2 regions of the Bacillus sp. JJ1562 genome follow, and region 1 is predicted to be linked to the other one. Evidence: riboswitches for the same ligand, from Rfam matches in the RefSeq annotation. Region 1 holds a riboswitch; the other holds the start of a gene.

Region 1 (15,843 bases):
TATTTGCATTTCCTTATTTATCAGAGAGATTTAGCCATAAAATTCAATTAAATGTGGCAGGAATCGGCACACTGGTTGCACTTCTTTGTTATATTCCGGCAAGTTCCTTTGCTAGTTTACTAATAGTAACGATTGTTTTACACATATTTTATCCAACTTTGATGCCAGCTTTAGATAGTGCTGCTAGTGTCCTTGTGCAAAGTAAACAGTTAATACACTATGGAAGAAGTCGTCGATGGGGATCCATTGGATTTGTCTCAGTCGGCATAATTTTAACCATTTTTACAGGAATGTTTGGAGATGAAGTTATTTTCTGGGCACTATTGCTCGGTATAATTGGATTTTTGTGTCTTAGTTTTATGAGTGCGCCTGATATTTTATCTAAAAAGCCACAAGTAGATCAGACACAAAAAGTAAGTATGTTACATCTATTTCGCATCAAACATTTTATGTTAGTACTTATTATTGTCATTTTACTTCAAGCTGCACATGCTACTTATTACAATTATGGCTATATTTTTCTACAAGATATCCATGCACCAATATATCTAATTGGTCTGATTATTAACATTGCCGTGATAGCAGAAATCATTTTCTTTTCACTTGCAGATAAAAGCTTTAATAGATTTTCAACAGGCACACTTTTGATGTTAGCCGCAATTGGCTCTTCCCTACGTTGGATATTAGTGTTTGCCTTTCCGAATGTTATTGTTTTCTGTATCGCACAAACTTTACATGCATTCTCATTTGCTATGGCGCATTATGCCTTTATGAAATACTTAACCAACAACATTCCACTCGCACAGATACCGAAAGCACAAGGCATATACTCAGCCCTTGCACTTAGCTGGAGCACTGCAGTGTTTACAATTTTCGGGGGTTATTTATACGAAATTGAGCCAAGATTTGCCTTTATCGGGATGATAGTTTGTACCCTACCAGCAATGTTGATTGCGCTTGTATATCGAAAGCTTGAACTTAGAAAGGAAGTTTTATTTTCTATCTAAAACTTCTATTCTAAGTCCTATAAAGCTGATCCATTTTTTCAACTTCACTATTATTGTTTTTCTAACCTTTTATAGCCAAAACAAAAAAGATGAGATATCACTGATTTAGATAAGTCTCATCCTTTTTGTAACTATGCATAACAAATTAGAAAAACCTCATTTACATCTGATACGGTTCTCCCTAATAATTCTAATTGAGGTTTAAATTGCATTAGTATTTTCGATTTATTACATAAAAAAGATTCATTTTACTAATGCAACATCAAGGCATAGTATGGAGGTATTAAGAATTGTTTGAAAGGAGTTAATAAAAGATGAGAGAAATCAGAGTTTATCATGTAGATGCTTTTACAACCGAAAAATTTGGAGGTAATACAGCAGGCGTAGTGTTAGATGCTGAAAGATTAACTGAAGATGAAATGCAAAGTATTGCAAAAGAGCTAAATTTACCTGAATCTGTATTTTTACTACCTTCAAACAATGAAGAGGTAGATTATAAGGTGAAATTTTTTACTCCAGTTGAAGAAATCAATTTTTGCGGACATGCAACAGTTGGGTTAACCTGGCTTTTGGCGACAGAGTTTGGTTTAGCAGAGAAAAAAGAAGGCATTGTATTAGAAACGAACATTGGTAATGTACCTGTTATTTGGCATAAAGAAAATGGAAACCTAATTGATGTGGTAATGACACAAGTTACTCCAAAAATCAAAGATTTCGCAATTGATCTTGTAGAGCTTAGTCAGCTAATTGGTGTCAAAGTTACAAGTATCGACCTAAACTACCCAATTAAACTAGCTAATACAGGTAACTGGCATTTACTCGTTCCAATTAAAGATCAATTTGACATTGACCAAGCAATTCCAGACTTAGCGGCTTTAGGAAAGCATAATAAAGAACATAATATCAGTACGACACATCTTTATACTTTTAACACATCAAAAGAATATGATTTATATACAAGAGATTTCGCACCTGGTATTGGTATTCCTGAGGATCCTGTTACTGGTGCTGCAAATGGAGCATTAGCTGGTTTACTTTATTTAGAAGGAATTATTCCTTCAAGTGAACCGACACATCTTAAAATCGCTCAAGGAAATGCAATTGGAAGACCTGGAATGCTTTACGTGTCGGTCATCCCACATGAATCAAGACCAGTCATCAAAGTGTCAGGAGCAGCAACCATTACCATTCGTGGCATCTTAACTTTATAAACAAGATCAACTTGAAATAGATTCCTTATAAAGAACTTATTATTCAAGCTGGTCTTGTTTAAATTTTTCTTTTGTAATCTCTATAAATTTCTTTACTGAAGGTGACGCTAGCTTAATAGATTTTATGGCTATACCTATTTCGCGATACAAATCTGTTTCAATCGGAATCACTTTCGTGTTAGGAATGTTTTTCGGTAAGACTATTTCAGGGATAATGGTTATCCCTAGCCCTTCTTGAACCATAGAAATGATTGTATTGTTATCTTCTTTTTCAAAAATCACATTCAGATGTACGTTATTTTCTCTTATAAGCCTCTTTACTAAAACATCACAGCCTGCTTTCGGCATTATAAATGGCTCATTATGTATTGATTTTACCGGTACTCGTTTAAGTGTGTTCATTCGGTGGCTTTCATGTACTAAAACAAATAATTCGCCTTTGAATAATTGAATGGTATCAAATTCCTTGGATGGGAGCGCTAAAAAACCCATATCAATTGCTCCTAAAGAGATCCATTCTTTAATATCGCCATAGCCACCTTCGTAAAGCTCTATCTGGATACCTGGATATTTTTTTATAAAGATACGAATGAGACCCGGGAGAAATCTTGACGAAAAACTAGGGAAGGTACCGATTTTTATGCTTCCTACTTCGATTCCTTGAATAAGTGCTGCTTCCTGCTCAAGCATTTTTTCATAATGAAGTATCTGACGAATATGTGGTAAAACTCGCTCTCCTGCATCGGTTAAGGCTATTCCATTCCGATTACGTAGAAGCAATACAATTCCTAATTCTGTTTCAAGTGTTGAAATGTTATGGCTTACCCCTGATTGAGTCAAACCTAGTTTTTCACCAGCTTTTGTAAAACTGCCACTTTCAACAACTGTTAAAAAAACTTCATACTGGAAAATTGACAACGCCCTCACCCCGTTCATCAAAGATTTTTTTTTATTGTTCAATACCATGAAACTGAAAAATGCAATAATCGATAACATCGGAAATAAATTAATCAAAACCGTAAATCGTTTCTTTTTCACTCAGTCAAAAACCTTACTATACTATCAATATAACTAATTAAAAAAGGGTAGTACAATAAGAATCTATTTATCGGTAAAGGCTGATCCAAATAGGCCGTAAAACCCTACAAATTTAACTTCATTAATTAAAAAAACAATAAATGAGCAGGCTCCCATATCTGCCTGCTCATTTATTTTCTTGAAATATTAAATAGATAGTAAAACAGAGTATTTGACACTTTCTAAAAACCTCATTTACTTATGGTACGGTTCACTGTAGTTAATCCATATATTTTAGAAGAATACTGCCGACTAGTATGTGATTGATGTTCCAGTAATTTTTCGATAGTTTTAAAGTATTTCCTTTCTTTTTATCCACCCATTAGCCACATGTAAAGTTAAGGTGATCTCGTTTTTTGAAGCTACTTCCCTATCCATTTATTAATGTACTCCCAGAATACATGTTTTTCATTACTTCATGTCGTTGAACCGTTTTCGAAAGTCCATCCTCCTCCTTAATTAAATCGCACACAAAGATAGACCCTTAATGAGCGAAGTGTAACATTCATCTTGCTACACACTCACGATAGCTAGATAGATTTAAATAATACGCAGTGGTATGATTAGCCTCTATCACTTTCAAAGCCTTTTCACTAACACTAAATAAAAAATTAAATATTATTTCCTAAACTGAAAAAGCATTATTTGTTGTATCGTTAGAAAAAAATATTATTTTTTTAAAATCTGCATATAGGATGTCGCCTTTATTTATATGACCTAACTCGTTATATTGATTTGTAAGCATCTCAGTTTCAAATAACTCGTCAGTATCGATCCTTCTTAATATTATTCTTACGGTTGAACCAATTGTAAGAATATGGGTAATCTCCGAAGGTACAAGATTGTCTAGGGGACGTTTTTGCAAAACAATGTCATGTGGTCTAATGTAGCCAACTCCTTTTTCAATTTTGTCCGATGAATCTGTATACTGTAATAAAGACTCCCCTCTGAATGTATTGACTTTCCCTAAGAATCTACAAACAAATGCATTAGCAGGATAATGATAAACTTCTTCAGGCGTTCCAATTTGTTCAATATGTCCATTATTCATTACCACTACTTTATCAGACATTTCTAAAGCTTCTTCTTGGTCATGAGTAACAAAAATTGTTGTTATGTTTAACTTTTGGTGTATTTGTCTTAACCATTGACGCATCTCCTCTCGTACCTTTGCATCAAGTGCTCCAAAGGGTTCATCGAGAAGCAGAACCTCTGGATCAACAGCAAGTGCCCTTGCTAATGCAACACGCTGTCGCTGCCCACCTGAAAGCTGTGAAGGGTATCTTTCTGCAAACTGTTCAAGTTGAACTAGTTTTAACAAGTTATTTACTTTTTCTTTAATTTCAAAATTAGAAGGGCGAACTTTGCGCGGCTTAACCTTTAATCCGAAAGCAATATTATTAAAAACTGTCAAATGCTTGAATAATGCATAATTTTGGAAAACAAAGCCTATTTTCCTTTCTTTAACCGATTTTAATGTATAATCATTTCCATTAAACAAAATGGTTCCAGATTCCAAACCCTCCAGACCGGCGATAATTCTAAGCAATGTAGTTTTTCCAGAACCGGATGGTCCTAATAAAGCTACAAAATTTCCGTTTTGTATCTCTAAATCGATATTTTTCACAGCACGAAACGTTCCAAAGACTTTCGAAACATCCTGAATTTTTATTTCCATTATGAAGCCTCCAATGAAATTGATAGAAAATGAATTTCAAAGTTTTATTAGATTTTATTAGTTTTCCATTCTACTATAGCTTTAATAACTAAGGTTACTAGCGCAAGCAAAGCTAAGATTGATGCAATCGCAAACGCAGCAGTAAAGTTATATTCGTTATATAAAATTTCAACATGAAGAGGAATCGTATTCGTTAATCCTCTTATATGTCCAGAAACTACTGATACTGCTCCAAATTCGCCCATAGCTCGGGCATTGCAAAGAATAACGCCATATAGCAAGGCCCATTTTATATTTGGTAATGTTACACGAAAAAATATATGCCAACCATTCGCTCCGAGGGTAGTAGCAGCCATTTCTTCTTCTGTTCCCTGTTCTTGCATGATTGGCAGTAGTTCCCGAATAACAAAAGGTAACGTTACAAATATAGTTGCCAAAATGATGCCAGGCACTGCAAAAATAATTTGTATATTATTTGATTCTAAAAATGGACCTAAAATTCCCTGGGCTCCAAACAAGAGAACAAATATTAATCCTGCGATTACCGGAGAAACAGCAAATGGGATATCAATTAAAGTGATGAGCATATTTTTACCTTTAAAATCAAATTTAGTGATTGCCCATGCGGATATTACCCCAAACAACGTGTTTATTGGGACTACGATTGCCGCTGTGACAAGTGTCAATTTAATGGCGTTTAACGCATCACGCTCAGTCAATGATGCAATATACAAGTTGAATCCTTTACTTAAAGCTTCTGTAAAAACCACGATTAATGGCAATAGAATAAGGATTCCTAAAAAGAAAAGGGCAATCGTAATAAGAATCCATTTATTTGAATTACTTTCTCTAGATGTAAGATTATTCTTGTTTCTGGGACTATTGTTCTTCCTCATAAATAAATTAGCCTCCTTTCCTAGGTTGTCTGATGTTTTTTAGCAGTCCTCCACTGCCAAAAATTAATAAAAAATAAGAGAATGAAAGAAAAAATAAGCATGACGGCTGCAATTGCAGCTGCACCTGCATAATTATATTGTTCTAGTTTTGTAATAATCAGTAATGGGACAATTTCCGTTTTCATTGGCATATTACCCGAAATGAATACAACTGAACCGTATTCCCCTAAAGCCCTTGCAAAAGCAAGGGCGAAACCTGTCAGGATTGCTGGGAATATGGTTGGAAGGATGATCTTGATAAATACTTGAATTGAATTTGCGCCTAAAGTAGATGCTGCCTCTTCATATTGTGGATTTAAATCGAGTAAAACCGGCTGAACAGAACGAACAACAAATGGAAGCCCAATAAATGTTAGGGCAATCATTATTCCAAGAGGTGTGAAAGCTACTTTAACTCCTATACTTTCAAAGAATTGACCAATCCATCCGTTTGGTGCATATATTGCAGTTAAAGCGATTCCGGCTACAGCTGTGGGCAGGGCAAAAGGTAGGTCAACAATGGCATCAATAAATCGTTTCCCCCAAAAATCATATCTTGCTAAAACCCACGCTATTAGAGTGCCAAATATGGCGTTGACCAAAGCTGCAATCAAGGAAGTTTTAAAGGTCAATTGATAAGATGCTACGACTCTCTCATCCGTTACAGTGTTCCAAAATTCAGCAAAGCTCATAGTTGACGCTTTTAAAAATAAGGCTGCAAGAGGAATAAAAACAAGTAGACTTAGATAGACAATCGTATATCCCATGGAAAGTCCGAAACCCGGTAAAACTCGATGGTAGCTTTTCCTTTTATACACTTTTTAGCTCTCCTTTATTATTTCGGTTGATAAATTTCATCAAAAACTCCGCCATCATCAAAGTGGGTTTTTTGTGCATTCTTCCAGCCACCAAATACTTCATCTATTGTAAAGAGGTTGATATTTGGAAATAGATCAGCATACTTTTCAGCTGCTTTTTCAGATCGAGGACGATAATAATGTTTAGCTGCAATTTCCTGCCCTTCATCTGTATAGAGATATTCCAAGTAAGCTTTTGCTACCTTCTCAGTTCCATGCTTTTCAGCGATTTTGTCTACTACCGCTACAGGTGGTTCTGCCAAGATACTAATAGATGGAACCACTATTTCAAAATCATCTTTTCCTAACTCATTTAAAGCCAAAAATGCCTCATTTTCCCATGCAATTAATACGTCACCGATTCCTCTTTCAACAAACGTTGTTGTAGATGCACGTGCCCCTGAATCCAAAACGGGTACATTTTTAAATAGACTATTGACAAATTCTTTAGCCTTTTCTGTATCATTGTTATATTGTTCTAAAGCATATCCCCAAGCGGCCAAATAGTTCCAGCGAGCACCACCGGAAGTTTTCGGGTTAGGAGTAATAACAGAGACTCCATCTTTCACAAGATCATCCCAATCTTTGATTCCTTTTGGATTCCCTTTCCGAACCAAGAAAACTATTGTTGATGTATAAGGAGAACTATTATTTCCTAATCTTTCTTGCCAGTTTTCTGCAAGCTTGCCCGTTTCAGCTATTGCATCGATATCATATGCCAAAGCAAGTGTTACAATATCTGCCTCCAATCCATCAATAACAGATCGTGATTGTTTTCCAGAACCACCATGAGATTGATTAATTGTTACTTTTTGGCCCGTTTCTTTTTCCCAATAGGCTGCAAATTTCTCATTAAATTCTTCATACAATTCTCTAGTTGGATCATAGGACACATTCAATAATTCAATTTCTTCACTGTTTGTTGTTGAAGGTTGAGCGGAACAACCTACTACCGATAAAATTAGAAACAAAGATAACATTGAAATCATCATTTTCTTCATCTTCATTCATACCCCTTTGATTATTAAGAAATTTTTCTAACAAAAAAACCCTTTTAGTTGTAATCCGCAAACTTTTATTTACGGAAGAACTAAAGGGCCTTCGGTGGTCCGATTGGCAACAATTAATAAAATCTATAACTTTCCTTACTTTTTTATTTCAGTCTTTTTTAATGGAATTCGGTGTTTTTCTAATCGATCAATTTGGGTTATTTTTGAATCATGTACGATTATTTGAACCGTCCCGAACTCAAGTCCTTCTAATAAACTAGCAATTTTTTTCATTACTTCGGTTTCAAGATTGCCTTTTAAATACAACAAAATCCTCTCCTTCCAGTTTTACAATTTCATTTTTTAGCAAATCTTCAAGAGTTGTTCGTTCTAAAACATAGGCTATTGTATCACGCACTAAGGTCCATAAAGGTTTTAATTGACAACCTGCTTCCAAGGGACAAGGTTCATATTTTGTTAATGAAGCACAACTCATAGGTGACAAAGGTCCTTCTAAATCCCGAATAACTTCGCCAATATTAATATTCTTCGGTTCCTTGTATAGCTGGTAACCACCTTTTGCTCCCCGTTTACTCATTACATATCCTAGCTTTTTTAATTGAAGTAAGATTTGCTCTAGATATTGATTGCTAACTAAAGTCTTTTCTGATATTTGCTGGATTCCTAATACCTTTCCTTGATTGCTACCAAGCAGAAGTAGAGCTCTTAATGCGTATTCTCCCTTACTCGATACTTTCAATGCCTCGCCTCCATTTATTGTTGAGTGTTTCAGTCAACATTCAATGATAATAATAAATCTCAATCGGTAAAGGACAGAACCTACCAAATTCAGATTTTAGATAATTATAGATATATGCCCTTCGTGATTAAATGTCACATAAAATTAATTTTTATGCATAAATTACAGTAGACACATCGGAATTATCGGTTTAAACTATAAGGTATAGTTAAGAAAAAATTTTATATGAAATGCTTATCAAGAGAGGTGGAGGGTCTGGCCCTATGAAACCTCAGCAACAGATTCATAAGAATACTGTGCTAAATCCTGCAAGCTTACAGCTTGAAAGATAAGTTGAGGTTACGACCACAACCAAACTAAAAAATCCTCTCCTTATCTTTTCAATGGTATTTATTGAAAAATATTATAAAAGGGAGAGGATTTTATTATGAGTTTATTAAGAGATTCAGTTGAAAAAAGACGAAACGATTTAATTGGTAAATTGCTTGAGCTTGACCAATATAAAAAAGGTGGAAAACACCTTTTTGAGTTAACTTTATCCGACTTAGAATATGCATATTTTAAAGCTCAAACTGATGTACATCCACACTCTAATCATTCATCCTTAAGGTGGAAAAATTTCTAATATATTAAAAAACAGACATGGCTGCCTTTCAATACATTGCAGCCTATGATTCTCTCCATTGGAGGAACCAAAAAATTTATAGCTTACTTATCGGTAAATTGGGGTTCTCTTTTTTGAATAAACGCTTCAACGCCTTCCTTTACATCGTTTGTTTGAAAAACATGGCCAAAATTTTCAGCTTCCGTGACTAAGCCTTCAGGAAGTAGCTGTTCGCAGCCAATATCAATTGAACGCTTTGCAAAAGAAAGTGCTTGTAAAGAAAATCTGCTAATAGATTCTGCAAGTTCCAACGCCTTTGCAAAAGATTTTCCTCTAGGAACGACAAGATTGACTAGCCCTATTTGTTTGGCTTCTTCTGCGGTAAGAGGCTCTCCGGTGAAAATCAATTCTTTTGCTTTTGCTTTGCCAACTAGCCGCGGCAGCCTTTGTGTTCCACCTGCACCTGGAAATAACCCTAATTTAATTTCAGGAAGCCCAATTTTAATTTGTTCCTCCGCTATTCGAAGATCACAACATAAAGCCAGTTCACATCCCCCTCCTAATGCTGCACCGTTAATTGCAGCAATAGTCGGCTGAGACAAACGTTCAATTCTATTAAGGGGTTCTTGAAGCCAGAGTGACTTTCTCTTTGCTTCCTCCACCCCTTTTCCCATCCAATCCGGGAATCCCTTAATATCTCCTCCAGCTACAAAAGCCCTATTGCCTTCACCAGTAACAATCACGACTTTAATTTCAAAATCATTTTCAATTTCATCCATCACAAGATTCAATTGTTCGATAACGTCAGCACTAAGTATATTTACAGGCGGATTATCGATCACAATTTTAGCGATTTGGCTTTGCTTCGACCAGGAAACAACATGAATCTTACTCATTGATTTCTCCTCAGCTTTCTGAATAGATAGAATTTAAATGTTATTAAGATTGTGTATTTTTTAATCCATACCACTATACTGCTTTCGCAAGATGTACTTTTGTACCTTTCCAGAAGGAGTACGAGGTATTTCATCAACAAATATTACTTTTCTAGGCTTCTTATAGCTAGCCAAGCATTGTTTACAGAAATCAATAACAACCTCTTTCGTAAGATTGGCCCCTTCCTTCTTCACAATAACAGCGCATACAGCTTCAATATATGTCGGATCAGGAATACCAATGATAGTAACTTCCTTCACATCCGGGTGACGATATAACACATCTTCAATCTCCGCTGCATAAATGTTTTCGCCACCACTTCGTATCATGTCTTTCTTTCGGCCTGCAATTGATATATAACCATCTTGATCGAACACTCCCAAATCTCCTGTTTTACACCACCCATTTACGAATGTTTCCATTGTTGCTTCCGGTTTTCTCCAATACCCCTCTGAAACTCCTGGACTTTTAATCGCAATTTCTCCGACTTCTCCAACAGGAAGCGGCATTCCATTATCATCAATAATTTTTATTTCTGTAAGAGGCATTGGCTTTCCAACTGTATGTCCTTTCGTAATAACATCCTCTGGATCGAGAGCAGCCGCAATTGGCTGGCCTTCAGTTAAACCGTAAACTTGAACAACCCCTAGATGCGGATACTTCTCTTTTAACTGCTCTAGTGCCCATGGCATTAACGAGTCACCACCGGTGTAAATCGTTTTTAACGACCTTAGCTGATACTTATCAAGGTCGAGATAATTTAGCATTTCATAAATCATAAATGGAAATAAAAAGCAATCAGTTACGTTTTCACTTTCAATTACTGAAAGTATTCTACTAATCTCGAATCCTTGGCTTTTAGTAATAATGACCGTTCCCCCCATCATCATGATTGGAAGTGCAATATCTTCCATCGCTCCAACATGATAGAGAGGTCCCGTGGTCATTCCGATTTCTTCTCCAGTAAACTTCCATTTCAATGCCTGTATAGCCGAAAACCAGTAAGTTGTATTATGTGTCCAAATGGCACCTTTAGGTCTACCGGTTGTCCCAGATGTATACATCAGCATAACTGGATCGCTTAGCTTTATACCATTGATTTCAACTTCATCTGATGACCCGCTTTCCAAAATACTCCAAGGCTCAGACCAACTCGGGATTCCATTTTTACTATTTTCGAGACAAATAAAACGCTCAACAGAAACGTGATGAAGAACTGATGCTAGTTGTTGGGATAAATTTGAATGAAAGCATACTACTTTCGTCTGCGAATCATTTAATGCATATTCAAGCTCAGCACTTGAAAGCCGAAAATTAAGCCTAACGGCAACAGCTCCAATCTTGGCAGTTGCAAAATAAAGTCCAAAATATTCAAGACAGTTATAAAGCAAAATGCCCACACGGTCTCCTTTTCGTACACCTAATTCGATCAGCTTATTTGCATAAGCGTTTGATGTACGGTGCAGATCTGAATACGTCCATGACTTTCCTGATTCTTCTTGTATGGCTATTTTTCGTTGATTTAACGGATTAAAATCATTTGCCATTTTTCTTGTAAAGAAACTTACATCCAATGAACTTCCCCCATTTCCTGAATAATTGTTTAGCGAATATTCAATTGGTGTTACCTCCTAATTCCAGACTTGTAACTTTTGAAGGGCATCTGACCGTATTACGAACTTTATATGAACTATTTGCTATTGTTGTAATATAACTAATATGCATCTAGTCTAGCTACACATCCTTTATACTTGATTATATTTATATGTATGTGATAGGAACGGTAAATCATTACTAATTAACGATGTACTAATGGAAATTACTAATCTTTCAAAAGAACAGTTTTATAGTCATAATCTGAAAGAATTAGTGGAATTATGAACTTTTCGAGGTAGTACATGGGGATGATTAGACTTTTATAACGAAACCATTTGTATATATGGTAAGGGATACAGGAGCGCCTCCTCCCCTCCATCTATTTTTTGTCCCTGTCTTAATACAATAATGTTTCAGTTGCTTTTAACAAAAAAAGCAAAGAATGTATTTTATCTTTGCTCTTTTAAAATATTTACTTGTAATTTGTTTTAGCAACGTAAGCTACCTCTTAACCATGGACGAGGTCGATATGGACCGATTGGTATTTGGATTAAACTAGTTTTTTTATGTGAATCCATCTTGTAAATTTTATCAGATACGTTCGAACTAAATCCAAGTAGTGGATGCCCTCCCCACCCAATCGCTGAGGCTACCAAAAGTAATCTCTGCACCAGCATACCTGCTTCCATTTGTTGGATTCGGTAGCCTCTTAGGCCTAGTGATGTTTTGTAGTGATCCTTATCGCCTGCAACGTGAAAGCAGAGTGGAACTTGGATCAAATTTACATTATCTGCAGACATTCCGTATTGCAGATTGAGTCGATGGTCTCCAGGTTCTATCTGTTGTAACGAATGAGTCGTCCTGTCATAAAAATAGGCTCCATCCGGAATTCCTTCTACATTATTAAAACAGCCATACAGTGAGGCGCGGGGATTATGCTCATTTAGTTCACTGTCCAAATCATTTCGATATGAGAATGAAGCTGTTGCCTCTCGTAGTAAAGTGGCCAATTCTAGTTGATTTACTTTACCCATAATGAAATCCATGTCAGGTGAAAAACGTTTTTGTAAGACTGGCGCAAGGTCGTATGATAAACGATTCTCTTGAGGAAGAGTTACTTTACGACCCTCACAAATCATTCTATTTTTCGGATTAATTTTCCTAATTGATTCCGTTGATTCAATCAAAGACTCTTCGTTCAACTTTGTTAATATTGGATACTCCAGTATATTTCGCGATCGTATATAATAATTATCATTCTTAATTTCAGTCAGCTTACTAGACAATTCCACGGAATTGACAATCCCGTATCTGTCACTCTGATTAATATTCCAGTTTGTTGCTTCTACAGTTAGTGGGATTACCGCATATACGCTTTCTTCCTTCTCGGAAAGGCCGAGCAGATGGTTGATTGACCTATCAAGAAATTGGAAATACACACCTGTCTCAAATCCAAATCGTTTTGCTACTTCGAGTAACTGTCCTATCAGTACACCTGTATCTAACCCTTGCAAACGGTAGGAAAAGTTATTGTATTTAAAGAAATTTTTCCAAAACATTGTTGATATAAAAACAGTACCAAAACACGTAGACAAATCAATACGATTACCGAGTGCTTGGTTGATATAAGAATCGAAATTGCCTTCTCGCAGTAATACCAATCGATGATGTGCGACATCGTAGTGATATACTCCCCAAGGCAAATCATCCAATTTCAAATAAACGTATAATTCATTGGGATATAACGCTCCCCCGGAAGGGACAAACCGTCTGTTCGACTGCATTAGATCAACATCTTGCTCCGTTGTAAAAACTGATTGGCTTATTTGATTAAGACCGAATACATACCATAGAAAATGTCCCATTCTACTATGATTAGGTTTGCTGGGAACATCCTGCTGTTCTAGCTTCAATGGCACATCTAAAGTCAACGGAAAATCATGTAAGTCACGATATAGTTTATATGACAAAGGTGAATCTTCCCAGTCGACTACATTATCTGGTGGGCTTACTTTATCAGTATCAAAATGTAAGTTGTGCAGAAATTCATCCAGACTCATCCTACTACCTCCTAGTCAATCTTATGGAAACGGGTGTGGATGTGGATTAAGCTGTTCAAGTGAAAGAGGTTGATTCTCATACCCAAGTTCCATCGGTACCCTAAGTACCCTCTCAAGTCCAGTTATTCGGGTAAGATGCTGACCGAATGTCATCGGCAACATCCCTGGAATCAATACTTTTACACAGTGAAGTCCATTTCTTAGTGTTTCAGCTGTCGTCTGATCCACTACAATTACATCGAGTTTCAATCTACGAAACTCCTGAAGAATGTCTTTAAGATCTTCGGTAAGGTCTGAATGAGGCTCCTTCAACTTGAATTCCTCGGCGAACGTTCGCATTGGACGATTTTCATGCAGCAAAAAATTTAGACGCTCTTCAGCTTGCGGCAATCCATAGAGCATGCCATGATCATCCATTTTCTTAACAAGGGAAGAATCCTGCAACATTTGAACATACTCTCCCTTGTTCTCCTCGAATTTCTCGTCAAGCGTAAGCATCATTCCGGCCAACTCATGAACTGCGCTTTTTACAGCTCGTATTGGGTCAGGGTGCGCTCCTGCTGCACATATAATATTTAAACCGTCTTTCTTTCTGTTTTTTGCCAATGCCCATACGCTTGGAATTCCGTTCTCCATCGTCGAGTTGAACAAAAATATTTCATAGCCTGCAACTGCACGTATTCGATCTAACATTAACTCCAATTCCCGATCGTTAGATGAATATGGGTCTAATTGTGGAAGTGACATTTGCGCATACCAAGTCATCAAGAATGAATCGCGTTCTACGACTTCCATTATTCCGTAGAAAATAGCCTCTTCTAGGCTTCCGCCTAAAGCACATCCGTTTGAGGTTTCATAAACAAAACCCTGCCCATCGCCTAAGCTGTAATAGGCAAGCAACTCTGGAACAAGAATCGGTCGGTCATGCAAAAGTGAATAGCCCCATACCCAATTCATTGGGCTATCAGGATCGAACGGTTTAAACGGAAAACCAGGTTGGGAATACTTTTCCGCTTCATGAAGACCTACGGTGAGAGGGTTTAGTGCTTTTCCTTCTAAATTGCGGAAACTATCATGTATGACAGTTCTTTTTCCACGTGGAGCAAGACCACAGTACCGCTCCAAGCCTTCTAATATCGCAGTCAATTCACTTACTTTGTATGAATGAGTACGTCCGGCTACTCCCTCGTCACCTATCAACAAAGGCAAATTAACACCTACATCGGCAAAAGGCGGCACGAGGTCATACATTTTCCCATTTAAAAAGCCAGTCTTAGGATCCAAATAGTCATTAACTAAGAATTTTTCTAAGTCGTCTAAAGAACGGCATCGGTAACTGTCAAGGCTGCTCTTAGGACTAGGTTGAAGAGAAATTTTGGCGCTGCTTGCAGAATCGTCAGGAAGTCCACCACATACTGAACATAATGGGTTTGAGAGAAAGGAATGCCATGAACTTTTTAGAGTTTGCAAGTTTATTAATAATAGTTTTCCTTCTGAGTGAGGGATCCTTCCACCTAGAATACTCTTGACCTCTTCAACTATAAAATAAGCCATCTGCAAAAGACCCGTGTTAGATGCCCAAACATCACGAGTAATTCCTCTCTGTTCAGAAAGGTGTTTCTGCATATCCTGCATTTCTATTCGGTCACGGCCAGCCATGAGGCGTCTCATGTCAGCGCATTGGGAACAACCTGTGGAACCTGGACGAACCAACGGACCAACCACACCTTCACCAAAGGAAACAAAACCTCGTAACCAGGGGATTCCCTTAGGGCGTAGTAACTCTTCTGCCTTTTGATGAATGGAGGGATTCCAGGCTTCATGCAATACTAAAACCAAATTAGTCTCTTCTGGTATTCCTGAGTCAATATCGGGATGACGAATTAACATGTAATGGGAGGCCAATTCTTCGGACACGCGATCCGCTAAAAAACCTTCTCCGATAATCACCACGATAGCATTCAAGTGGATCCCTCCTTTTTTAAAAGAACACCATATAGCTCAACCAGTTCCTCTTTCCAAAATGGTTCTATTTCAAGTTCAAATACCAAGATTTGCTTGTCGTTTCGTTCCAATACTTTTATAGCCGAATTCAAAATCTCGGAATGTGGCATCTCTTCACACGAAGGTATT
Region 2 (15,843 bases), on a different contig from region 1:
GGGAAGCGGAACCGCTAGATCAGAGTTATTCTTTGCAAACAGACGAAAATGGTGTAATCGAAAAACTTCAGATTGAGTCCACAGAAACACTTACAATTGTAGGGACAATCAAACGACCAACGTGGGAACCTACTTGGTCACCAGGATACACAGTTATTAAATATATGGATGAAAACTCATTGAATCCAACAGATAAAGCTGATGCAGTTGTCGTGTTAAAAAAGATAAATGGCTCTTTATTTAAACATTCGGAAACACTGGCGGATGAACATGGAATCCAGTTTGTTTCATACAATAATGAACTATTGCGTTTGTATGGGGTTACAAAAAATGATAGCCTTCGTGTGACATTATTCTCCTTAGCGGGAATTATTATGACGGTTATTATCATTGGCTCGATTGCATTAATCTACAATGCTTTTGCTATTAGTGTATCAGAGCGTTCTAGACACTTAGGAATGCTTTCGAGTGTAGGAGCGACCAAAAAGCAAAAGCGTAACTCTGTCTTTTTCGAGGGTGCCGTAATTGGAGCAATTAGTCTTCCAATTGGGATCCTTTCGGGGCTAGTAGGAATCGGCGTAACCTTCTGGTTTATTAATTCCTATCTTGAAGGGGCACTCGGTGTTAATGAAGAACTTAAGCTAATCGTTACGCCAGCATCCCTTTTAGTGGCGTGTGTAGTATCGATTGTCACCATTTTCATTTCTACATTTCTCCCGGCGAAAAGAGCTTCAAAGGTTTCGGCAATTGATGCAATTCGTCAAACTCAAGATGTTAAACTGTCAAGAAAAACAGTGAAAACATCAAAATTTGTTCGAAGCATTTTTGGAATGGAAGCAGAAATTGGCTTAAAGAACCTGAAACGGAATAAAAGAAGGTATCAGGCTACTGTTTTCTCACTTGTGATTAGTATTGTTCTCTTTTTATCGGTTTCATTTTTTACAGATAGCCTCAAAAAATCATTGGCGCTTTCTCAAGAGAACATGAGTTTTGATATACTAGTGTATGGTAGTCAATTTGACAAAGAGGATCTACAACCCTTAACGAAGCTTGATTTTGTAACAGAATCGAGTATCGTTCAAACTGTTAATTTAAATACCTGGGTGGATGAGGAACAACTTCCGAGTGAATTACAAAAACAAGTGATAGAGAATCCTGACATGCTACAAGACGGACAGTATAGGTATTATATAGCATTACATGGTCTAGATAATGATAGCTTCAAAAAGTATGCTGAAAAAGTTGGCGCGGATACTACTAAATTTGAAAAAGTAGATCAACCGACCGCGATCATCATCGATACTATTTCTTACAAAGACTTTGAATCAGGAAAATTTGTTGAAACAAAATCAATCGAAACAAAAGTAGGAAATAGTCTGGATTTGTATAATATGGACTTTGAAGATGAGGAACAAATATCTTTGGGAAATATCAAAATTGGGGCGTTAACCGACCAGTTTCCAATGGGAGTTTACACGACTGGGATTGGTGGATTAGATATCGTTGTTTCAGAGGATGTTTTGAAGGATGTGATTTCAGGCAATGAGAGGGCAAAAAAAGAGATTGAAACCTATTTGTTCATGAATAGCTCTGATCCTTTAAAAACACAGGATAAGCTGGATAAAATGAAGCAATCCAGCATGTATGTGTACAATGTCTATCAAAGTAAACAAGGCCAAGAACAGTTAATGCTATTAATGTCAATTTTCGCGTATGGATTCATTACATTGATTTCATTAATCTCAATTGCAAATATCTTTAATACGATTTCAACTAGCATCTCCCTTCGTAAACGAGAATTTGCGATGTTGCGCTCAGTAGGAATGACACCGAAAGGCTTTAACAAAATGATCAATTATGAAAGCATTTTTTATGGGATCAAGGCTCTTACTTTTGGGTTGCCTATTAGCTTAGTTGTTATGTTTTTAATCTATTGGTCACTTGGAAACTCGTTTGACTATGGTTTTACACTCCCATGGATGAGCATCTTGTTTGTTGTTATTATCATATTTATCATCGTGGGTGCAGCTATGTTGTATTCGATTCAAAAAATTAAAAAAGAAAATATCATAGATGGGTTGAAGCAAGAGAGTATTTAAAGGCTAGATACCCACTCCTCCTTTATATGGGCCCTGACCACGACTGTGGTTAGGGCTCTTTTTTACTGTGAAGATGCATAACTGTCTGTGTAGATGCAAATGCTGGGAAAAAGATGCAAATAAACGTGAGCAGACGCAATTCCGTTAGAGAAGACGAAAATATATAGATAGTAAAGCAAATATTCGAGTAGTGACGCAAAATCTGTGGAAACGACGCAAATCTTCGAGTAACGACGCAAATCTGTGGGAAGTGGCGCAAATATTCGTTTAGTGACGCAAATATTCTTAAAACGACGCAAATCTGTGGGAAACGATGCAAATATTCGAGTAACGACGTAAAATCTGTGGAAGCGACGTAGTTCATCGCGATATGAAACAAATTGTTCTGTTATAATGGTAAATATCTCATTACACGCGTATGGAGACACGTATTACATAGCACGGAGGGAAATATGAAGTTTATTAAGAAGGAACTTTTAGAATATGGAATGGATCCAACATGGGCGCATTATCTTGCTGTTGTTTTGATGATTCTTTTTATCGTGATCATCTGTATGGTGGCAAATTTTATCACGAAAAAAGTGATCATTACTATCATCACTCGAATCGTGACAAAGACCAAATTTCAATGGGATAATATGCTTGTAGAGAGGAAGGTATTTCGAAGACTATCTCATATTGTTCCGGCAATTATTATTCATTACTTTGCTTCAAGCTTTAAATATGAGCATTTGATTCAATTGGGTGCGAATACATACATAATCATCGTGGCTTTAATGGTCCTTAGCAGCCTATTAGATGCCATAAATGATATTTATCAAACCCATGAGATATCGAAGACTAGGCCGATAAAAGGGTATATTCAGGTAGTAAAAATTATTGTCATAACCTTTGGGATTATTTTAGTAATCGCGAATCTAATGGGGAAGAGTCCACTTCTTCTTTTAAGTGGAATTGGTGCTTTATCAGCTGTTCTTATGTTGATATTTAAAGATTCATTATTGGGTCTTGTTGCAGGTGTGCAGCTGACAACCAATGATATGGTTCGGGTTGGTGACTGGATTGAAATGCCTAAGTACGGGGCAGATGGAGATGTAATCGATATCTCTTTAGTTACAGTTAAGGTGCAGAACTTTGATAAAACGATAACGTCGATTCCAAGTTATGCTCTTATTTCCGATTTTTTTATCAATTGGAGAGGGATGCAAACCTCAGGTGGACGTAGGATTAAACGCTCTTTATTTATTGACACAAATAGTATTACATTTTGTACAGAGGAAATGATTGAGAAATTTAAGCAAATCCAACTTATTTCGGATTATATAACAAACCGGGAACATGAAATTGAAGATTACAATATCGAGCATGAAATTAATAAGAACAATCCTGTGAATGGAAGGGCGCTAACAAACATTGGCGTATTTCGAGCGTATGTTAGCAACTATATTCACCAGCACCCTGGTATTAATCAAGAAATGACAATGATGGTTCGTCAGCTGGCTCCCACTGAGCATGGTTTACCTCTCGAAATATATGCATTTTCGAATGATGTAAGATGGGCAGTGTATGAAACGACTCAGGCTGATATTTTTGACCACCTGTTTGCAGTTGCGCCGGAATTTGGGCTTCGCTTATTCCAAAATCCATCTGGGCATGATTTGAAAACAATGATGCTAGAAGAAAAAGAGGACGGAAAGATTCGAGGATTAGAAACTGAATGAAGGTAGGGACTCACAAAGGCTGTTTACTACAGCTTTTGTGAGTTTTTTGCCTTATTTGAAATTCTTATTGTCCAACACAACAATTTCCTCACTAGCCGAGTTTCCTGTTTGCTTTGTATGTTCAACTAAGTGCTGAATCGTGTCACAGGCTTGTTTAGCGCCTATCACAAGAAGAGGAACACCGATGAAGTCAATATGGATGCCTCTTGAAAAGAATCCGCCCATCGTCATGGCTAACGGAACTGTTGGGGATGTATTTGAGAAAATGATTTTTTCCTTTTGTTTATATCTTTCTTGGAGGATCGTACTAAGTTGTTTAAGAGCGGGAACGACCAACTTGCTTCTTTTTCGACCTAGTGAATAGACAGGGTTACCATCTTCATCAATTCCATGGAAGATTATTTTTCCAAAATCCTTCTTTGTTAGTTTATTAAAATAATCAATATTCAGGATTTCTTCTTTTGTTAGCTCTCGATCAGTAGGTAATTTATTTAAATGGTAGGCTGCGGCTAATGCTGTACTATGTGTCCCAGCATAATCATTGTATATGTAAATCATAGTAGCCCTCCTAATCTAAGTCATTTTACTTTTATTATCTCCAGAAAATCTCAACCTAAATCGGTATGATTATTTTTAAAGGAAGCATATTTCAAAACATACTTTTGAAAACGTTTTAAAAAAAGGTATTGCAAAAAAATATAGTAATGCTAGAATACTAATATACTAGTATGTTAACGATTGCATTCTAGTAATAAAGAAAAGTGAAAATATTTTTCTACAGTAAATTCAAGTCAAAGAAGGGATTTGCTATGAATAAGTCTGTACCAAACATAAACGGAGAATTTCCTTTGAAATTAGCACCTGCAAGAGCATGGCGGACTTATATGGGAGGGAAATTGATCGAAGAACTGCATGGGGGTAAAAATAAAGAAGATAGTCATTTTCCCGAGGAATGGCTGATGTCGATCGTTTCTGCCAGAAATGTCGGACGTGAACATATCATTGATGAAGGCTTAAGTAAATTGGATATTCCTGATTTAGATATTTCCTTAAAAAGTCTCATTGATGAAAACGCTACCGAGTTTTTGGGACAGAGTCATTTCGAGAAATACGGTAACAATACAGGGGTTCTCGCAAAAATAATCGACTCTGGCGAACGTTTAACAGTTCAGGTGCATCCGAATCGGGAGAAGGCAAGAGAATTATTCAATTCTGCCTATGGAAAAACAGAGTGCTGGCACATTATTGGAGGAAGAGAAATTGATGGTGAACCTCCATATGTATACCTTGGCTTCAAACCTGGTGTCACGAGAGAACATTGGGAAAAGTTGTTTGAAGTCCAGGATATTCAAGGTATGCTTGATTGCCTTCACAAATACTATGTAAAACCTGGAGACACATTTTTAATTGAAGGTGGTACACCTCATGCGATTGGTTCAGGATGTCTGTTGATTGAAATTCAAGAACCAACTGATTATACAATTCGCATTGAAAAAGTGTCACCATCAGGACTTGAAATTGATGCTTTTATGTGTCATCAAGGGATTGGATTTAAGAAAATGTTTGATTGCTTCAATTATGATACCTATACACGAGATGAAACACTGGAAAAATGGTATGTGAAGCCTTCCGTTTTAAAAGAGGTTATGAATAATCGAGAAATTGAATTAATCGGTTATCAAGACACACCTTATTTTAAAATGACACAGGTTGAAGTAGAAAATGAAATAGAAATAACCAATGATGGTATATTTTCTGGTCTGTACATTCTTTCTGGAAGCGGTTCAATTGTTTCAGATGGATATCATCAATTATTTAACATCGGTGATCAATACTTTGTTCCTGCAAAGGTAAGCGATTTAACACTTCGAAACGAAGGAAAAGAACCCTTAAAGGCATTAAGATTATTTGGTCCTAGAATAACAGATTAAAAGAGTAGGAGATGAATTAAGTTATGGCAACATTAGATTGGATTGTTTTAGGAGCGTTTTTCGCTGTAATGATTGGAATCGGTATTTTTAGTTATAGAGCAAATAAAAGCTCGAATGACTTCTTCGTTGGAGGAGGAAAAGTACCTTGGTGGCTTTCCGGGGTTTCTCACCACGTTTCAGGTCACAGTGGTGTGGTATTCGTTGCATATGCAGCTATTGCATATACTTATGGAATTACGATTTACTTTTGGTGGGCAGTTACAATCGGAATTGGGTTAATCATCGGGGCAAAATTTATCGCACCAAGATGGCCTAGACTTCGTCAAAAGTTAGGAATTCAATCACCTACTGAATACATGGCAATTCGTTTTGGTTTACCAGCACAGCAAGTTACAGCATGGACTGGGGTATTAATTAAACTTCTTGATATCGGTGCTAAATGGGCATCTATGGGTATTTTATTAAGTGGTTTCACTGGACTTCCAATTTGGTTAGGTATCATTTTATCTGGTGCAGTTTCCTTAATTTATGTTACAATTGGCGGACTTTGGGCTGACTTAATTACTGACTTTGTTCAATTTATTGTACAGTTAATCGCGGGTATTGTTATTTTTGTGGGCGTTTTCAGCCACCTAGGAGGATTAGGCTCTGTATTTACAATGTGGGGAGACCTACCGGATGGTCATGCAAGTCCGTTTAATGGATCTTATACTCCACTATGGGTATTCTTATTCTTATTCGTAAAATTCTTTGATTACAACGGTGGTAACTGGAACCTAGCAGCAAGATTTATTTCTACACCGGATGGTGAAAATTCAAGAAAAGCAGCAAGACTTTCAGCTATCCTTTACTTTGTATGGCCATTGTTAATTTTCTTACCAATGGTAGCAGCACCACTTGTTTTTAGCGATTTAAGTGATCCAGCTTCACAATTATATCCATTATTAACTACAACTTTCTTACCAGCTGGTTTAGTTGGATTAGTTTTAGCATCTATGTTTGCAAGTACAATGGGTATGACAGTGTCAGATATCAACGCTTTAACAGCAGTTGTTCAACGTGACATTTTACCAGTCTTAAATAAGAAATTTAAAGAAATGAAAGAAAATGTTGATAAAAGATCTCTTTGGATTGCACGTGGTTTAACAGTTATGTTTACAATCATCACAATTATTGTTGGTTTAAAACAAGAACAATTCGGTGGCGTTCTTGGACTAGTTATCACATGGTTCTCGGCATTAGTTGGACCAATGGCGGTACCTTTGATTTTCGGTTTATTCTCTAAATTTAAACACAGCACTGGAGCAGTAGCAATCTATTCTATAGTTGGGGGTATCGTTGGATTTGCTATCACACAACTAACTGATATTATCCCTGTTGATGTTGAAACTGCCTTCCCATTAATCGTAACTTCAATTATATTCTTTGGCTTAGGCTATATCAACAAGCGTAGAGGAGTTACAGTTTCACCTGAAATTGAGGAGTTATTACAATTCTTAGATACAGGCAAAGACGAAAAAAAGACTGACAATGCAAATAAAGCAGGGTAACATTACAAAAACAGAGGATCTCGTAACTGAGATCTTCTGTTTTTTTTTATCTACATAATCCATTCAATGACAATTTCATTGTTAATAGGTAGAATAGTTCGTAAAGGATATTTAGGGACAATACACCTGTCCCCATGACCCATTAGGAGAATGAATATGAAGGCGAAGTTTATTTTTATTGTAGTGATGCTGATCTTTGGTAGCATTGGATTGTTTGTGAAGAATATTGATTTGTCGTCTAGCGAAATTGCTCTGTTTAGAGGAGCAATTGGTAGTTTGTTTTTAATTGGTGCTAGTTTTCTAGTTAAGCAGAGGTTTTCTTTCAAAACGTCGAAGCGGAATCTTGTACTACTTCTATTATCTGGCGCAGCTTTGGGTTTTAACTGGATTTTTTTATTTGAGTCTTATCGTTATACTACGATTGCTAACGCCACTCTGAGCTATTATTTTGCTCCAGTGTTTGTGATGATTTTGGCACCATTTTTATTGAAGGAAAAATGGACTTGGATGAAGGGACTTGGGATTACACTTGCATTTATAGGGTTACTATTGGTCGTTAATCCAGGGGGTGAAGCGCCCATAGATGCTAATAACCATTCTGTTGGTATTATGTATGGATTATTGGCTGCTGCTTTCTATACAAGTATGATTCTTCTTAATAAATTTATTAAAGACCTATCAGATTTTGAAACTACCATTATGCAGCTTTTGACTGCTTCGATTGTCTTGTTTCCATATGTCCTAGCAACGCAAAGCTTAGATTACTCAGGATTGGGACTGCAATCTCTCAGTCTACTATTTATAGTTGGAGTAATTCATACTGGGGTCGCGTACTTACTCTATTTTTCAGTATTGAAAAAATTAAAAGGGCAAACTATCGCGGTATTAAGCTATATCGATCCCATTTCCGCTGTGATCATGGCAGCTATCATTTTGAATGAAAGTATGGGCTTTGTACAAATTGTGGGTGGAGTCTTAATATTGGGGTCCTCTTTTATCAGTGAGATTGATTGGAAAAGATTACGAAAACCAAAGAGGCATTTGATATAGTTCTAGGTGCAGAAGGTTTTTTTAAGATAATGTAGTTGACAATTAATTTATTATGGTCTAATGTTTATATATAATTTAATATTTCAAAATTTTCTTATCTAGAGAGGTGGAGGGACTGGCCCTTTGAAGCCTCGGCAACAGACTTTTTAAAGTACTGTGCCAATTCCTGTAGCAAGATGCTAGAAGATAAGAAGAGCGGTACTTTCATATATCCATTCAACCCTCTTCTTATTTTCAAGAAGAGGGTTTTTTATATATTAAAATTTATTTAAGAGGTGATTGTATGTCAACAGTTAGTACAGAAAATGAATTATTAAAAGCATTTGAAACTCTGAAAAGTAAAGAGTGGGTTGATCTGACACATACTTTTGGTCCAGATTCTCCTCATTTTTCCGCTTTTCAAGATGCTGAATTTAAAACACTTTTCACTCATGAGGATGGCTTTTTTGCACAAAGCTTCACATTTCCAGGACAGTATGGAACCCATATTGATGCACCAATCCATTTTGTTCCTAACCAACGCTATTTGGAAGATCTAGAGTTAAAAGAACTTGCTCTACCCCTTGTGGTGATTGATAAGTCAAAGGAAGCGGAAAAGAATCATGATTTAAGTCTAAGTGTTGATGACATTCTGAAGTTTGAAGAAGAACACGGAAAAATTGAAGCAGGTACATTTGTGGCGTTGAGGACAGACTGGAGCAAGCGTTGGCCAAATAAAGAGGCATTTGAAAATAAAGATTCTGATGGTAATAGTCACGCTCCAGGTTGGGGAATAGAGGCCTTAAAGTTTTTATTTGAGGAAAGAAATATTAAAGCTGTTGGACACGAAACGTTTGATACAGATGCGGCTATTGATTTTCGAAAGAATGGTTCACTTATTGGAGAATACTATGTGCTTGAGCAAGATACATTTCAAATAGAATTATTGACTAATCTTGATAAGGTACCTGCAAAAGGAGCAGTTATTTTTAATATTTGTCCAAAACCTGAAAAAGGATCAGGATTTCCAGTACGTTCATTTGCTATTTTGCCATAAGTGGGACGGGTCCCTTGTCCTACAACGCATATTAAGAAGAGCAATGGGCGAAATTGAAGTATATTGTTGATATTTCAAAAGAGATTTGGGGATAAAAGGGAAAGCGAACACTATGATGGGTGTTCGCTTTTTTTAAAAAATCAGTTATACAATTACATCATCAATAATTCCGTATTCTTTTGCTTCTTCCGCACTCATGTAAAAGTCTCGATCTGAATCTTTTGCTACTTTTTCAACAGGTTGACCTGTACGATCTGAAATGATTTGATTGACATGTTCTCGAAGCTTAAGAATTCGTTTTGCAGAAATTTCGATTTCGGTTGCCTGACCGCGTGCACCACCTAAGGGCTGATGGATCATAATTTCACTGTTTGGGAGGGCGAATCTTTTCCCTTTTGTTCCGGCTAGCAAGAGCATTGCCCCAAAGGATGCAGCCATTCCTGTACAAATCGTCCTAACATCTGGTTTTATATATTGTATCGTATCAAAAATGGCAAAACCAGCACTTGTTGAACCTCCGGGACTGTTAATATAAAGAGAAATATCCTTATCAGGATCATCAGCAGCTAAAAATAGTAGCTGTGCAACCACACTATTAGCAACTGCATCATTTATTTCATCACCAATCATGATAATTCGATCTTTTAATAGCCTCGAGTAAATATCATATGAGCGTTCCCCTCGACTTGATTGTTCAATAACATATGGGACTGTATTCATTTTGATAACCTCCTTATTCGCTTGCACCTTATTATGCAGCCATAGAGACAGTGCTTGAAGGAAGTTTGAAGAGACGTGATTTTTGCATAGTACAAGTTGGACTTATATTTTTTGATAAAGAACGGATAGAAGGAATGGTCCTAATTAATATGGATGGATCTTGAGTTCTAAAAGTTTCATGAAATACTTTTTGAATTTGCTCACGATCTTCCTCTATCCAATATTGCTCAATAAGTGAATTTCCATCTTTTTTCTCCATTCTCTGTTTTGCACGATAAATGGCAGCTTTAACAGCAGTTTCATTTGTATTTAATAGCTTAGCTATTTCAGATATTTGAAACTGAAACCCTTCTTTTAAGACAAATATGACAGCTTGCTTTGGAGTTAACTTATTTATAAGCTGTTGTACAGCCTCAAAGCGCTCTTCAATGTGAACGGAATCATCATATCCATCATCAGGAATAGCTTCAAGAGACTCTTTGTTACGTTTTCTTACAGTGTCTATCCATTCATTTCGAGCAATTTTATTCAATAAAGCTTTCGAGATAGTAGGTTGGTGCTTATAATGTTTCCAGGCTTTTATCAATGATTCCTGCACGAGATCATCACCATCCCAGCTATTTTGGGAAATAAATTGACAATATCGTCGAAGCATCGGATAGAGTTCATGAAGATGTTCTTCAGTAAAAAGTTCCTGATGTTCTTTAAAATCCTCTGATCCATTACAAGGCTTGCTATGCAAAACAATCACTCCTTCAACGCGTCTCTACTTTATAAACGAATGTAAGATTATCAAAAGATACGGGGTAAAAAATATTTATTATTTATTTTAATTATATGTATGATAAAAGTCTGGAACAAGAAACGATTAGTTTGATTTGTTATAATATACATAAAACAAAAGGTGGCTATTCGATGTTACGAAAACTTTCTGCGGAAAAGCATTGGCAACCATTCAAGGGGCCATTTACAATTACACGAATTCAGCCAGGCGATATTTTAGAGGAGAACGAGGATTTTTCATTTGGCCCATTAAGCATTATCGATCATGCTGTAATGAAAAAGGGATTAACCATCAAAATGCATGAGCATGTGAATGATGAGATTTTGAGCTATGTATGGAATGGTACGATGCATCATAAGGATTCAACTGGTTTGGAGGCACCCATTTCTCCTGGAAATTTAATGATGATGAATGCGGGAAAAAGCTTCTGGCATGAAGAAAAAGTGAAAAATGATCATGTCGAGATGCTTCAAATTTTTGTTCGACCACGAAATACAGATCTCGAACCAACTATTCAATTTCATGAAAAGCCCAATCGAAATCGGGATTGGTATCTTATGGTGGGACCTGAAGAAAGTCAGGCATCACTTAAAGTTAGACAAAATGTTTATATTCTTGATGCACATCCGAAGCAAGGGGATCAATTAGATATCCCTGTATATCAAGGCTTACAACCATTTTTATATGTTTTAGATGGTGAGTTGGCTGTAGGTGACCTTCAGATTAGAAAAATGGAGGCTATTACGGATTTAGAAGGGGCATTACCCCCGATAACTGCGGTAACTGATACAACTGTTGTGCTATTTTTCGTTGATATGAAAGCGCCAATGTCGATGATGGGAACCATAAGTGGGATTGGAAAGTAAAGCGAACACTATTTCGTTGGTGTTCGCTTCTTGTTTGATATTTTTGAGAATGAAACGAAGTAGTAATCAAATTTTTTGTATCCAAAATGCTCTAATCTCAATCTCGCAGACCAATATAGCCTACCTTTCCTTCGAATTAGCTAAATTGGAATCTTTCAATTTCTTGAATTTGAGATGAAAAATTACACTAAAAGCATTATAATTAATATGAAAATTATAAAAATTATGACTTTTTCATCTTGAAACAGCATGTTTGGGAAATTCTTTTGCAAGCAAGAGATCTTTTGTAAAAAAGAAACCACAATTGATTGGAAGGTAGGGTGAATCAAATTGAGTAAAGATATTGTTGTTATTGAAGGTGCTCGTACTGCTTTTACAGAATTCGGAGGCTCGTTTCGCGAAGTGTCTGCGATTGATCTTGCCGTACATACAGCGAAAGAAGCAATGCGCAGGTCATCCATTCAGCCCGAAGAAGTGGACCAGGTTGTCATTGGTAATGTCATTCAATCAAGTACTGACGCAATTTATATGGGAAGGCATGTTGGGTTAAAATCAGGAATTCCAGAGCATGTGCCTGGATTAACGGTAAATCGACTTTGTGGTTCAGGACTGCAAGCAATTGTAAACGCTGCACAGTCCATTAGACTAGGAGAATCAAATGTAAGCCTTGCAGGCGGTACAGAAAATATGAGCCAGGTTCCACATATTGTTCGTGGGGCTAGATGGGGTTTACCCCTTGGAAAAGCACCAATGGAAGATTATCTGTGGGAGGCTCTCTATGATCCATATGGTAAATGTTCAATGGCAATTACAGCTGAAAATCTTGCGGAAAAATATGAGATTTCTAGAGAACAAATTGATGAGTTCGCTTCACAAAGTCACAAGCGTTCATTAGCAGCACAAGAAAATGGCATTTTTGCACAAGAAATTGTACCTGTAACTGTTAAAGGACGAAAAACGGAGAAGGTTGTTGATCAGGATGAACATCCAAGGGATACACCAGTTGATGTTTTAAATAGATTACCAGCAAGATTTAAAGAAAACGGTGTTGTTACAGCTGGAAATGCCAGTGGGATAAATGACGGAGCGGCAACGTTGGTCGTCACTTCTAGTGAGTATGCAGAAAAAAGAAATTTAAAACCACTAGCAAGATTGGTTTCATGGGGAATCGTCGGTGTTCAGCCAAAGTACATGGGAATTGGACCTGCACCTGCAATTCAACAGGCATTAGAGCGTGCCAATATGAAAGTAGAGGATTTAGATTTAATCGAAATCAATGAAGCTTTCGCTGCTCAATATCTTGCTTGTCAAAAGGAACTTGGTTTTGACCCAAGTATTGGGAATGTCAATGGTGGTGCGATTGCATTAGGTCATCCTCTCGGAGCAAGTGGTGCGAGAATCAGCCTATCCTTACTATATGAGCTGAAGAGAAGTAATAAAAAATACGGCGCATCAGCATTATGTATCGGAGGAGGCCAAGGAATCGCTGCGATTTGGGAAGTCTTTTAAATTTATTAAGAGCAACAGTAATAAATGCCATTATGGATCGCAATCCGGATGTCGATATGAATTTTAGAACAAAAAAATCTGTAAAACCTACAACTAGGTTTACAGATTTTTTCGTTTAGCTTTATTTTTTCACAAAGTATTTTTCGCCGAGAAGCACTTTTTCTTCATAAGCTTCTGGTTTTAATTGATTCTCAACGAATGTCTGAAGTTGAGAAGGTTCCAAGTCGTACATAACTTCAATTTCTTTTGCAAAAAGAATTTCTTTTTCGAGCAACTGTGAAAGCGCAGGTTGCTGCATCGCTTTTGGTTCCTCTTCGCCCGTAATTTTTGATAGCCCGGTAACATAGTTGTCCAACGAACGGCTACCAACAATTTTAACGCCTTTATTTTCTTCATTCACCATAATAATGGTAGGAAAGCCTCTAGCACCAAGTTTCGCCGCAAGAGCAAAGTCTTCGTTTAATAGTTGCTGTCCGATTTCAGATTCTGCTTCATTTACGATAGCTTCTCCGTCTAGTCCTAAATGAATTACATTTTCAATCATCACAGATTTTTCAGCAATATTTTTATTGAATGCAAATAGTTCTTCTCTAGCAAAGCGTAAATATTCATTTGCTTTCTCGTCACCATGATTTTTTTGAATCACCTTGTACACACGTGATGGTGGGAAGGAAGATTGAACAGGATTGTCAACCATCAATGATCCATCGATTGGCATACGTGAGTATTCGCCAACTTCTCTCCAGTGCCCTGCTACATCTGCCGGTCCAAAGATCCCGTTTGCTGGATCAACGGGGCCACCATGCCATTTTTCAAGTAATCCACCCAAGACCGTGTGGAAATTGAAGTAATGTCCATACTGCTCTTTGAAGCGGCGGAAAGTAGGTTCAAGCGCCCAGCAATGGGAGCAAATTGGGTCTGTTACATAATATAAATCAATTGTCTTTTTCGGGTTCAAATCAATCATCTCCATTTCTTCGTCTCCTGCTACTCCACATACACCTGTTTCTAAATCACACATTAAATTGTTGTTTGTCATCTGATTTCCCTCACTTTTAATTTTATTGAATCAATCTGTTTGCTTTGTAATTCCATTTTAGTGGATAATGGAAAGCATACATACCAATAGATTACTTGATATGTTGGATATCCAACATATTTAAAAAAATGTTGAAAAAGTGGGAGGGATTACGAAATGTCTGAAGAAAAAACTGACCCCCGAGTTCTACGCACACGAAAATTAATAATGGATTCTTTCATTGACCTTTCAGGAAAAAAGGAATTTAAAGATATAACGATAAAAGACATCACTACTGAAGCAATGATCAATCGGGCAACATTTTATTATCATTTTGAAGATATTTATGACCTATTGGAAAAGGTATTATCCGAGGTTTTGCTAATTAATTTGAATAGCGAGTCCTATCAACAAAGTGAATTAAATGAAGAAACATTTATAGCTATCTTTAAGGCAATCACAAATTTTCAGCTTTCGTTATCGAACCGATGCCATCGTGGGTATGAAGATACAATTGCCCGTATTATACGGGACCAGCTAGAAGTTATTTTTTATAAACTGTTAATAAAACAGCGTCCTACAGATGATGAAAATTCGCTAAAAGTTACAGCTATCATGTTAAGTTGGGGGATGTACGGGGCTTCCGTCGAATGGAGAAGAAATCCGGATACCGTTAGCCCAGAGGAAATGATTAAGTCAGCTATACCTTATATTAAGAATGGTATTGACCTTGGGTCACAGGGACCGGTACTTAGCTAAACTGTATCCATGCATGTATATTTTTATTTTAAGTTGTAAAACCTAAAATTACTAAATATAAGGAGCGATAACTATGAATGGATTACAACGTTTTGCGCTTGCTTTAGTAATTATTGGGGCAATTAATTGGGGGCTTATCGGTTTCTTCCGGTTTGATCTGGTAGCATCTATATTTGGCGGCCAGGATTCCTTTTTATCTAGGATTATCTACGGTTTGGTGGGATTAAGTGGTTTATACAGTCTTAGTCTTCTATTTAAACCTAGTCGAGAAATTGTACCTAGTACTAGCAGAACCTAAGATCAATAAAAGTTATCTAATTAGTAGATCAAGCCTTAAGGTTTGATCTATTTTACGTTTGGGGAAAAAAATGAGAAGATATCCATGGTGAAGATCAAGGTATATATAGAATTGGGATGTTACCAATTTTTTAAGGGGCAATAAACCAGTCCCCGCGTCCCTAGGAGGAATTATTGATGAAGAGGATTTTTGCGGATGTGATTCAGTTTCGAGGGAGTCATTATGATTTCGGTCATATGCAGGGAAGGCTTCTTAAGGATTCTTTTCTGGTAAGGAATCGTGAGCAGCAATGGAAAGTAAGAAAGCCGCTATTTCGAATCGATCCAATTGAGACGAAACAGGTATTTGAACGTTTGGCCCCATTTATGTGGGAAGAGCTTTTGGGGCTGCAGGATGCTTTAGATTGGTCGATAGAAAGGGTATTGATGGAATTTGGAGGATATAGGGTTAATATTAAACCCTCAGGTTGTTCGATATTGGTTGGCGACAATTACATGATCCG

The links. A riboswitch is a leader RNA that binds a small molecule or an ion and turns the genes downstream of it on or off. The one in region 1 is predicted to bind S-adenosylmethionine.
Region 2: it holds a riboswitch for S-adenosylmethionine, as region 1 does, so the genes downstream of both, V7097_RS21180 (cyclase family protein) here and V7097_RS14480 (Fur-regulated basic protein FbpA) in region 1, are expected to answer to the same signal.

What each region holds. Positions count from the first base shown of each region.
Region 1 is NZ_JBALOQ010000022.1:43,240-59,082, forward strand. It holds gene V7097_RS14435 (MFS transporter) at 1-1,007, shown strand, start outside; gene V7097_RS14440 (PhzF family phenazine biosynthesis protein) at 1,322-2,218, shown strand; gene V7097_RS14445 (LysR family transcriptional regulator) at 2,258-3,145, opposite strand; gene V7097_RS14450 (sulfate/molybdate ABC transporter ATP-binding protein) at 3,921-4,973, opposite strand; gene cysW (sulfate ABC transporter permease subunit CysW) at 5,021-5,869, opposite strand; gene cysT (sulfate ABC transporter permease subunit CysT) at 5,890-6,726, opposite strand; gene V7097_RS14465 (sulfate ABC transporter substrate-binding protein) at 6,744-7,772, opposite strand; gene V7097_RS14470 (YezD family protein) at 7,911-8,048, opposite strand; gene V7097_RS14475 (RrF2 family transcriptional regulator) at 8,059-8,514, opposite strand; SAM riboswitch class I at 8,746-8,849, shown strand; gene V7097_RS14480 (Fur-regulated basic protein FbpA) at 8,942-9,139, shown strand; gene V7097_RS14485 (enoyl-CoA hydratase) at 9,223-10,014, opposite strand; gene V7097_RS14490 (AMP-binding protein) at 10,075-11,628, opposite strand; gene V7097_RS14495 (SagB family peptide dehydrogenase) at 12,139-13,710, opposite strand; gene V7097_RS14500 (TOMM precursor leader peptide-binding protein) at 13,732-15,675, opposite strand; gene V7097_RS14505 (putative thiazole-containing bacteriocin maturation protein) at 15,672-15,843, opposite strand, start outside.
Region 2 is NZ_JBALOQ010000044.1:40,382-56,224, reverse strand. It holds gene V7097_RS21210 (FtsX-like permease family protein) at 1-2,099, shown strand, start outside; gene V7097_RS21205 (mechanosensitive ion channel family protein) at 2,552-3,820, shown strand; gene V7097_RS21200 (DUF3189 family protein) at 3,872-4,378, opposite strand; gene V7097_RS21195 (type I phosphomannose isomerase catalytic subunit) at 4,630-5,751, shown strand; gene V7097_RS21190 (sodium:solute symporter family protein) at 5,775-7,301, shown strand; gene V7097_RS21185 (DMT family transporter) at 7,458-8,351, shown strand; SAM riboswitch class I at 8,443-8,544, shown strand; gene V7097_RS21180 (cyclase family protein) at 8,635-9,387, shown strand; gene clpP (ATP-dependent Clp endopeptidase proteolytic subunit ClpP) at 9,532-10,107, opposite strand; gene V7097_RS21170 (RNA polymerase sigma factor) at 10,139-10,849, opposite strand; gene V7097_RS21165 (pirin family protein) at 11,023-11,757, shown strand; gene V7097_RS21160 (acetyl-CoA C-acetyltransferase) at 12,088-13,266, shown strand; gene V7097_RS21155 (DsbA family protein) at 13,388-14,305, opposite strand; gene V7097_RS21150 (TetR/AcrR family transcriptional regulator) at 14,462-15,043, shown strand; gene V7097_RS21145 (DUF378 domain-containing protein) at 15,117-15,341, shown strand; gene V7097_RS21140 (C45 family peptidase) at 15,518-15,843, shown strand, end outside.